Regions from separate parts of the Rhodoferax sp. LS1R11 genome, predicted to be linked through region 2. Evidence: predicted binding sites of a transcription regulator. Region 2 holds the regulator's gene; the other holds the start of a gene.

Region 1 (3,378 bases), on a different contig from region 2:
TTTCGCCACAGATCAGCCGCCTGCAGGGTGCGTGCTGGCCTGATCTCGCCGCGGGCTGCCTTTTCTTCGTAAGCCACATAGGCTTTTTCGAAATCGGCACCAAACTTGTCGTGCAGGTCGGGCACGTTGTTGGGGGAGAACAGGGTCCACTGGCCTTTTTCCATGACGCGACGCATGAAAAGGTCAGGAATCCAGTTCGCGGTGTTCATGTCATGGGTGCGGCGGCGGTCATCACCGGTATTTTTACGCAGCTCCAGGAACTCTTCAATGTCGAGGTGCCAGGTTTCGAGGTAGGTGCAGACTGCTCCTTTGCGCTTGCCGCCCTGGTTGACTGCTACAGCCGTGTCGTTGACCACCTTCAGGAAGGGAACCACGCCTTGCGACTCGCCATTGGTGCCCTTGATATGGGAGCCCAAGGCCCGCACACGCGTCCAGTCATTGCCCAGTCCGCCCGCAAATTTGGAAAGCAGTGCGTTCTCCTTGATGGACTCATAAATGCCATCCAGATCGTCTGGAACGGTAGTGAGGTAGCAGCTGGAGAGCTGCGAGCGCAACGTTCCGCTGTTGAACAGCGTCGGTGTGCTGGACATGAAGTCGAATGAGGACAGCACCTCGTAGAACTCGATGGCGCGGGCTTCGCGGTCAGCCTCTTCGAGGGACAGGCCCATCGCCACGCGCATGAAAAATGCCTGGGGCAATTCAATACGGGTTTTGCCAATGTGCAGGAAATAGCGGTCATACAGGGTTTGCAGGCCGAGGTAGTCAAACTTCAGGTCCCGGTCTGCCTTGAGCGCTGCGCTTAGACGTGGCAAGTCAAATTTAAGCAGTTTGGCATCCAGCAGTTCGTTGTCGACGCCCTTCTGGATGAAGCCGGGGAAGTAGTCCACATAGGCTTGCGCCATGTCGGCCTGCACCACATCCTTGCCCAGGGCTTCCTTGGCAATGGTGTGAAACAGCAGGCGTGCGGTGGCGTAGGTGTAGTCAGGGTCTTTTTCAATCAGCGTGCGTGCTGCCAAAACGGAGGCTTTGTAGACCTCGTCCATGGGGACGCCGTCGTACAGGTTACGCATCGTCTCAGCCATGATGGGCTCAGGCTTCACATCGGCGCCCAGACCGGCGCAGGCGGACCGAATCAGCCCGTTCAGGCGGTCCAGATCCAGAACAACACGCTGACCGTTGTCCAAGGCATGCAGCGCTGGCGCCTTGGGCGTCTCCTGCACGATCTTTTTGGCGCGTTCCTGATTGTGTTTTTCACGGTACAACACGTAGGCGCGTGCCACTTCATGATGGCCGCCACGCATCAGGCCGAGTTCAACCTGATCCTGTACGTCTTCGATGTGGAATGTGCCGCCACCGGGACGCGAACGCATCAAGGCCCGGATCACACCCTGCGTCAACACATCAACGGTTTCACGAACACTGGCAGAGGCCGCGCCCTGTGTGCCATGCACCGCGAGAAATGCCTTCATCATCGCCACGGCTATCTTGTTGGGCTCAAAGGGCACCACCGCACCGTTGCGGCGAAGGATTTGGTAGTGGCTCAGTGATTGAGGCGCGGTGATGGTGGCGCCATCGGGGCTGAATTGAGTGAGAACACCGGTCGGTACGGCTTCTTGTGTGTTCAAGGCGGTTTGCATTAGATTCCTCGTCTTTAGCTGAATGTGGTGTTGATTTGGGGGGCTCCGCGGCTCCTTGGGGAGCCGCTGGATGGTGACCCAGCCTCACAGGCAGAACACACTATATATGGGGTCTTGAGTGATTACAAGCCACTACAGGTAGTGTTTCGTTTGGATCTTGGAATTCTATCTGGAAAGCGCTGCAAGCAATCCCAAGCGATTGAAAGACGCTGTTCACCTGGGGCTGCGCGGGGACCGTTCGAATCGGTCTGGAACCCCTGAAAAATCAAGGAAAAATTTCCGGCACCCAGCAAATACAAGGCTTTCCAAGGCTTTTCCCGTTGAGAGCCGCATGTTGCCTGAGTTTCAGTGATTTTTCCGGCAGGAAAAACTCCCAGGTTGCTGCCTGGCTGGCGTGAGAAATTATTTTCAGATGACGTTTTTTGACAAAACACCATCGGGAAAGTACCGAGACGCCAGACCCAGACTTTGTTGCATCAATGGCCAGTCAAAACCGCAGCCGGGGTCGGCTTTGCGGCCTGGTGCCAGGTGTTCATGGCCTGCGATGTGGGCAATGGGGTACTGCGCGACGATGGCCGCACACAAGCTTGCCAGTGTTTCATACTGCGCTGCCTCAAACAGGTCGCCTTCCAGTCCTTCAAGTTCAATGCCAATGGAATGGTCATTGCAGTTGCTGCGCCCGCGGTAGCTGGATTGCCCGGCGTGCCAGGCGCGCTCATTGCAACTGACGAACTGCAGGAGATCGCCATTGCGCCGGATATAAAAGTGGGCCGACACCTCCATGCCGCGAATGCTCTGAAAGTAAGGGTGTCCGTCCCAGACGAGTTGGTTGGTGAAGAGGCGCTGAACTTCGTCACCACCGTATCGACCGGGTGGCAGGCTGATGGAGTGAAGAACAAGCAGGTCAACCTTCGTCTGCGGCGGTCGCGGGCCGAAGTTCGGGGAGACAATGCGTCCCGAAAACTGGTACCAGCCGTCGATCCAAAGCGGTAGGGGCAGGGTCTGGTCAGGCGGGTTCATCGGACGACTCGCTGGTTTGGGGGCCGTCAATATTGAGTCTGGCAATCCGGTAGCGTATCTGGCGCAGGCTGATGCCCAGCCGGGTGGCCGCCGCCGTGCGGTTGAAGCCGCTTTCCCGCAGCGCCTGAATCAGTATTTCGCGCTCCTGGCTGTCCAGATGGCTCTGCAAATCGCTCGGTATGGTGACTGGCTCGTCATGGAGGGGGGGCGGTTCTGTGACCGAGGCGACTTGAGTGATCACGACAGCGGGTGGGGGCACTTCGGGCTGAGGTGCGGCAGGCTCAATCTGGAGCTCATCGTCGTCACACAGGGCGACCGCCCGGTGCAACAGATTCTCCAGTTCACGCACATTGCCGGTCAGCGGGTCACTCAGGATGCGCTCAAGTGCCGATGACGACAAGGTGGGAATCGGTATGCCTGATTCCTGGGCGATCCGGCGCAGCAGCGCCTTGCACAAGGCTGGCAGGTCTTCGCGTCGCTCACGCAGCGGCGGGATGAGCACTTCAATCACGTTCAACCGGTAATACAAGTCCTGGCGAAAGCGGCCGGCAGCCACTTCGGCGGCGAGGTTCTTGTGGGTGGCGCTGATGATCCGGACATCGACCGGCTCCTCCTGCGTTGCCCCGATCGGGCGAATGCGCCTTTCCTGAATGGCGCGCAACAGTTTGGACTGCATGGCCAAAGGCAGGTCGCCAATTTCATCCAAAAACAGGGTGCCACC
Region 2 (3,378 bases):
GGACTGAATCGGAGATGGCAGCGGCTGACGCAGCACTGGCAGGTGGGGCAACACCTGCTGTGACACCATCAGTGCCATATAAGACCTGAAAATTTTCTACCCCTTGGACAATCGGCTGTGTCAAAAAATTCCCTGATGGGCCAATTACGCTGCACATCAGAGACGGTTCACCTCCACTCATGTCCACATGGATGACACTTATATTTCTGTCGTTGCGATCTACAGGTGGTATCAATGACGCGTTGCCCGCGCAATCGATCATTGATCCATCGGCCTTGACTGAGCCTGGGAACGTTTCTACTGTTTGGTAACGCAATATCAATACATCGCTGCCGAATCCGGTCACTCCACCCGTTCGAGGAGTGGCCGTAATTTGGCTGCTGGCGAAAAGTGCGTTATTGAACCCAAATATATTAGGCAGTGGGTTAACAGGGGCACCCGTCAGATTCAAGGTTGGCTGTGTCGCTGCGTGAATGCGGTCTTTGAAGCCGCTTTGCACGCCAAGTCGCTGAAGGAGATCGTTGACAAATCGGCCGTTGTCGCGAAGTTGTGATGATGCATCCACCGTGTTGAAGCCCTGCCGGGAGACAGTAAGTGCAGAAATAGCAGCCAATGCGATGAGCAAACTGATAACCAAGGCCACCAGCAATTCAACCAAGGTCAAACCGTACTGAGTGTTTCTTGCCAAATACCGTTTACAGATGTTCAGTGAGCGAGCTTGGGAGAGCGCTAAATCACGTGATCTCATGCTGCATTCCCTGCTGTGACGGGAAAAATGATGGATGGTATTGTTGCCCGCTCCAGCGCTGCACTTCCTGTTTGAGAACGGTTTGTTGAGCCGCGAGTCCAACCAATTTTTACCACAATCACGCCGCTTGTGCCAGCTGAACATGCCCAGCGTGGGAGGCCATTGGCGTCAAATGGCGCTTGGTCAAAACAAATGTCGACCCGTGCACCCGGTAGCTCTGCGTCAACCCTGGCAAGCCACTCCGTCATTTCGGCTCTGGCAATCTCGGTTGGATTTGCACAAGCCGCTGTCGTGCTTGCTACGCTCAGACAATAAGAAGAGGTTGCTGGTGTTAAGGGCGTGACAAATGAGCCAATATAAGGATTTGTTGCAGTTGGCAGAATGCCGATATTTTTGTTGCCACGAATCATCTCTGCGAGCTCGCGCGCAAGCACCGCAGCTGACGATTGGAGACGCGCGTCTCTGTTGGCCTGCAAAGACGCGGCCTGCATGCCCACCATGCCCAGCAGACCAAACGACAACACAACAATCGAAACCAGAACCTCAATAAGCGAGAACCCATAAGCTGCTTTTGTCTGGCGCCTCGCGAGGTAAAAATGCGTTTTACTGGCTAAAATTGACTTGGTAGATCGCATGAGCCAATCTTAAATTCAAGTCAGTCCGTCAAGCCATGCAGAAGCAACCGCTAGTCTGCTCAATACGACCCTTTGGCCGCTTGATTGGCAACGCTGGTTGAAAACGAGAGCGTCTACCGTCTCACCTCATCCACCAAAGTCTTGAATTCATCAATATCTTCAAAACTTCGATAGACGCTGGCAAAGCGCACATAAGCCACTTTGTCCAGTTTCTTGAGTTCTCGCATGACCAGTTCGCCAATGCGGGCGGAAGGCAGCTCCCGGACCCCAAGACTCAGCAGCTTTTCTTCGATGCGTTCGATGGCACTGTCTACCTGCTCGGTGCTGACGGGGCGTTTGCGCAGCGCCAGCTTCATGGAGGCGATGAGTTTGGCGCGTTCATATTCAATTCGGCGGCCATCTTTTTTGACGATGGCCGGGAAAGCGACGTCCGGTCGCTCATAGGTGGTAAAGCGCTTTTCACACGAAGCGCACTGACGCCGGCGACGGATGGAGTCCCCGTCTTCAGAAATCCGGGTCTCTACAACCTGAGTTTCGGAATGACTGCAAAACGGGCACTTCATCAATCAAGTCTTAGCGGTATACCGGGAAGCGTGCTGTCAAGGCGTTAACTTTGGCGCGCACTGCTTCGATATTGGCAGCATCCCTCGGATTGTCCAGTACGTCGGCTATCAAGTTGGCTGTCACACGGGCTTCCTCGTCCTTGAAGCCGCGGGTCGTCATGGCTGGCGTACCAATTCTCACACCGCTGGTAACCATTGGTTTTTCAGGGTCATTGGGAATGGCATTCTTGTTGATCGTCATGTGGGCTGCACCCAACACGGCTTCGGCTTCTTTTCCCGTAATGCCTTTGGCACGCAGGTCCACCAACATAACGTGGCTTTCTGTGCGGCCGCTGATGATGCGCAGCCCGCGGCCGGTCAATGTATCTGCCACGATCTGTGCATTTTTTAGCACTTGTTGCTGGTACAGTTTGAATTCAGGGGCAAGGGCTTCCTTGAATGCAACGGCTTTCGCCGCAATCACGTGCATGAGCGGTCCGCCTTGCAAGCCTGGGAAAATGGCGCTGTTGATCGCTTTTTCATGCTGCGACTTCATCAAAATAATGCCGCCACGGGGGCCGCGCAGGCTTTTGTGGGTAGTTGAGGTTACAACGTCAGCGTACGGCACGGGATTGGGGTACACGCCTGCGGCAATCAGTCCGGCATAGTGAGCCATATCCACCATGAAGATCGCGCCAACATCTTTGGCAACTTTGGCGAATCGTTCAAAGTCGATGCGCAGGCTGTAGGCTGATGCGCCTGCAATGATCAGTTTTGGTTTTGTTTCATGGGCCTTGCGTTCCATGGCTTCGTAGTCAATCTCTTCCTTGTCGTTGAGGCCGTAGCTGACAACATTGAACCATTTGCCGCTCATGTTCAGGGCCATGCCGTGAGTCAGATGACCGCCTTCGGCCAGGCTCATGCCCATGATCGTGTCGCCAGGCTTCAAAAACGCCAGGAACACGGCTTCATTGGCCGACGCACCGCAATGCGGCTGGACATTGGCTGCGTCGGCGCCAAACAGTTGTTTGACGCGATCAATTGCAAGCTGTTCAGCCACATCGACAAACTCGCAGCCGCCGTAGTAGCGCTTTCCTGGATAGCCTTCTGCGTATTTGTTGGTCAGCTGTGTGCCTTGGGCTGCCATCACGGCAGGCGAGGCGTAGTTTTCGCTTGCAATCAGTTCAATATGGTGTTCTTGGCGGGCGTTTTCGGCTTGAATGGCTGCGAAAATCTCGGGATCGGTTTGTTCGATAAGAATATGACGGTCGTACATGGCAGTCCTCAAAGACATTGGGCCTGTGGATCATTAAAAAATGAAACCAGGGCTGCCCAGGCGAACGGCTAATCACATTGACCTAGATAGGAATGCGGCACGCTTCCCCGTGGTGTCCCCACTTCAGCGTCCCAAGCCCTGAAAGCTTGGGCGCCTATCGCCAGTCGCGTGCCGTTC

The links. Region 2 encodes NrdR, which represses ribonucleotide reductase genes. Its sites were predicted from a motif close to CACNANATNTNGTG; they were not measured.
Region 1: a site for NrdR is predicted at 1,736-1,749, ahead of AC097N_RS08390 (ribonucleoside-diphosphate reductase subunit alpha). Genes of this name have one in related genera too.

The regions. Positions count from the first base shown of each region.
Region 1 is NZ_JBWMAW010000005.1:73,817-77,194, reverse strand. Features, by position in the region: gene AC097N_RS08390 (ribonucleoside-diphosphate reductase subunit alpha) at 1-1,637, opposite strand, end outside; gene ampD (1,6-anhydro-N-acetylmuramyl-L-alanine amidase AmpD) at 2,046-2,657, opposite strand; gene AC097N_RS08380 (sigma-54-dependent transcriptional regulator) at 2,644-3,378, opposite strand, start outside.
Region 2 is NZ_JBWMAW010000001.1:288,058-291,435, forward strand. Features, by position in the region: gene AC097N_RS01380 (PilW family protein) at 1-748, opposite strand, end outside; gene pilV (type IV pilus modification protein PilV) at 745-1,383, opposite strand; gene nrdR (transcriptional regulator NrdR) at 1,497-1,946, opposite strand; gene glyA (serine hydroxymethyltransferase) at 1,957-3,201, opposite strand; ZMP/ZTP riboswitch at 3,249-3,378, opposite strand, start outside.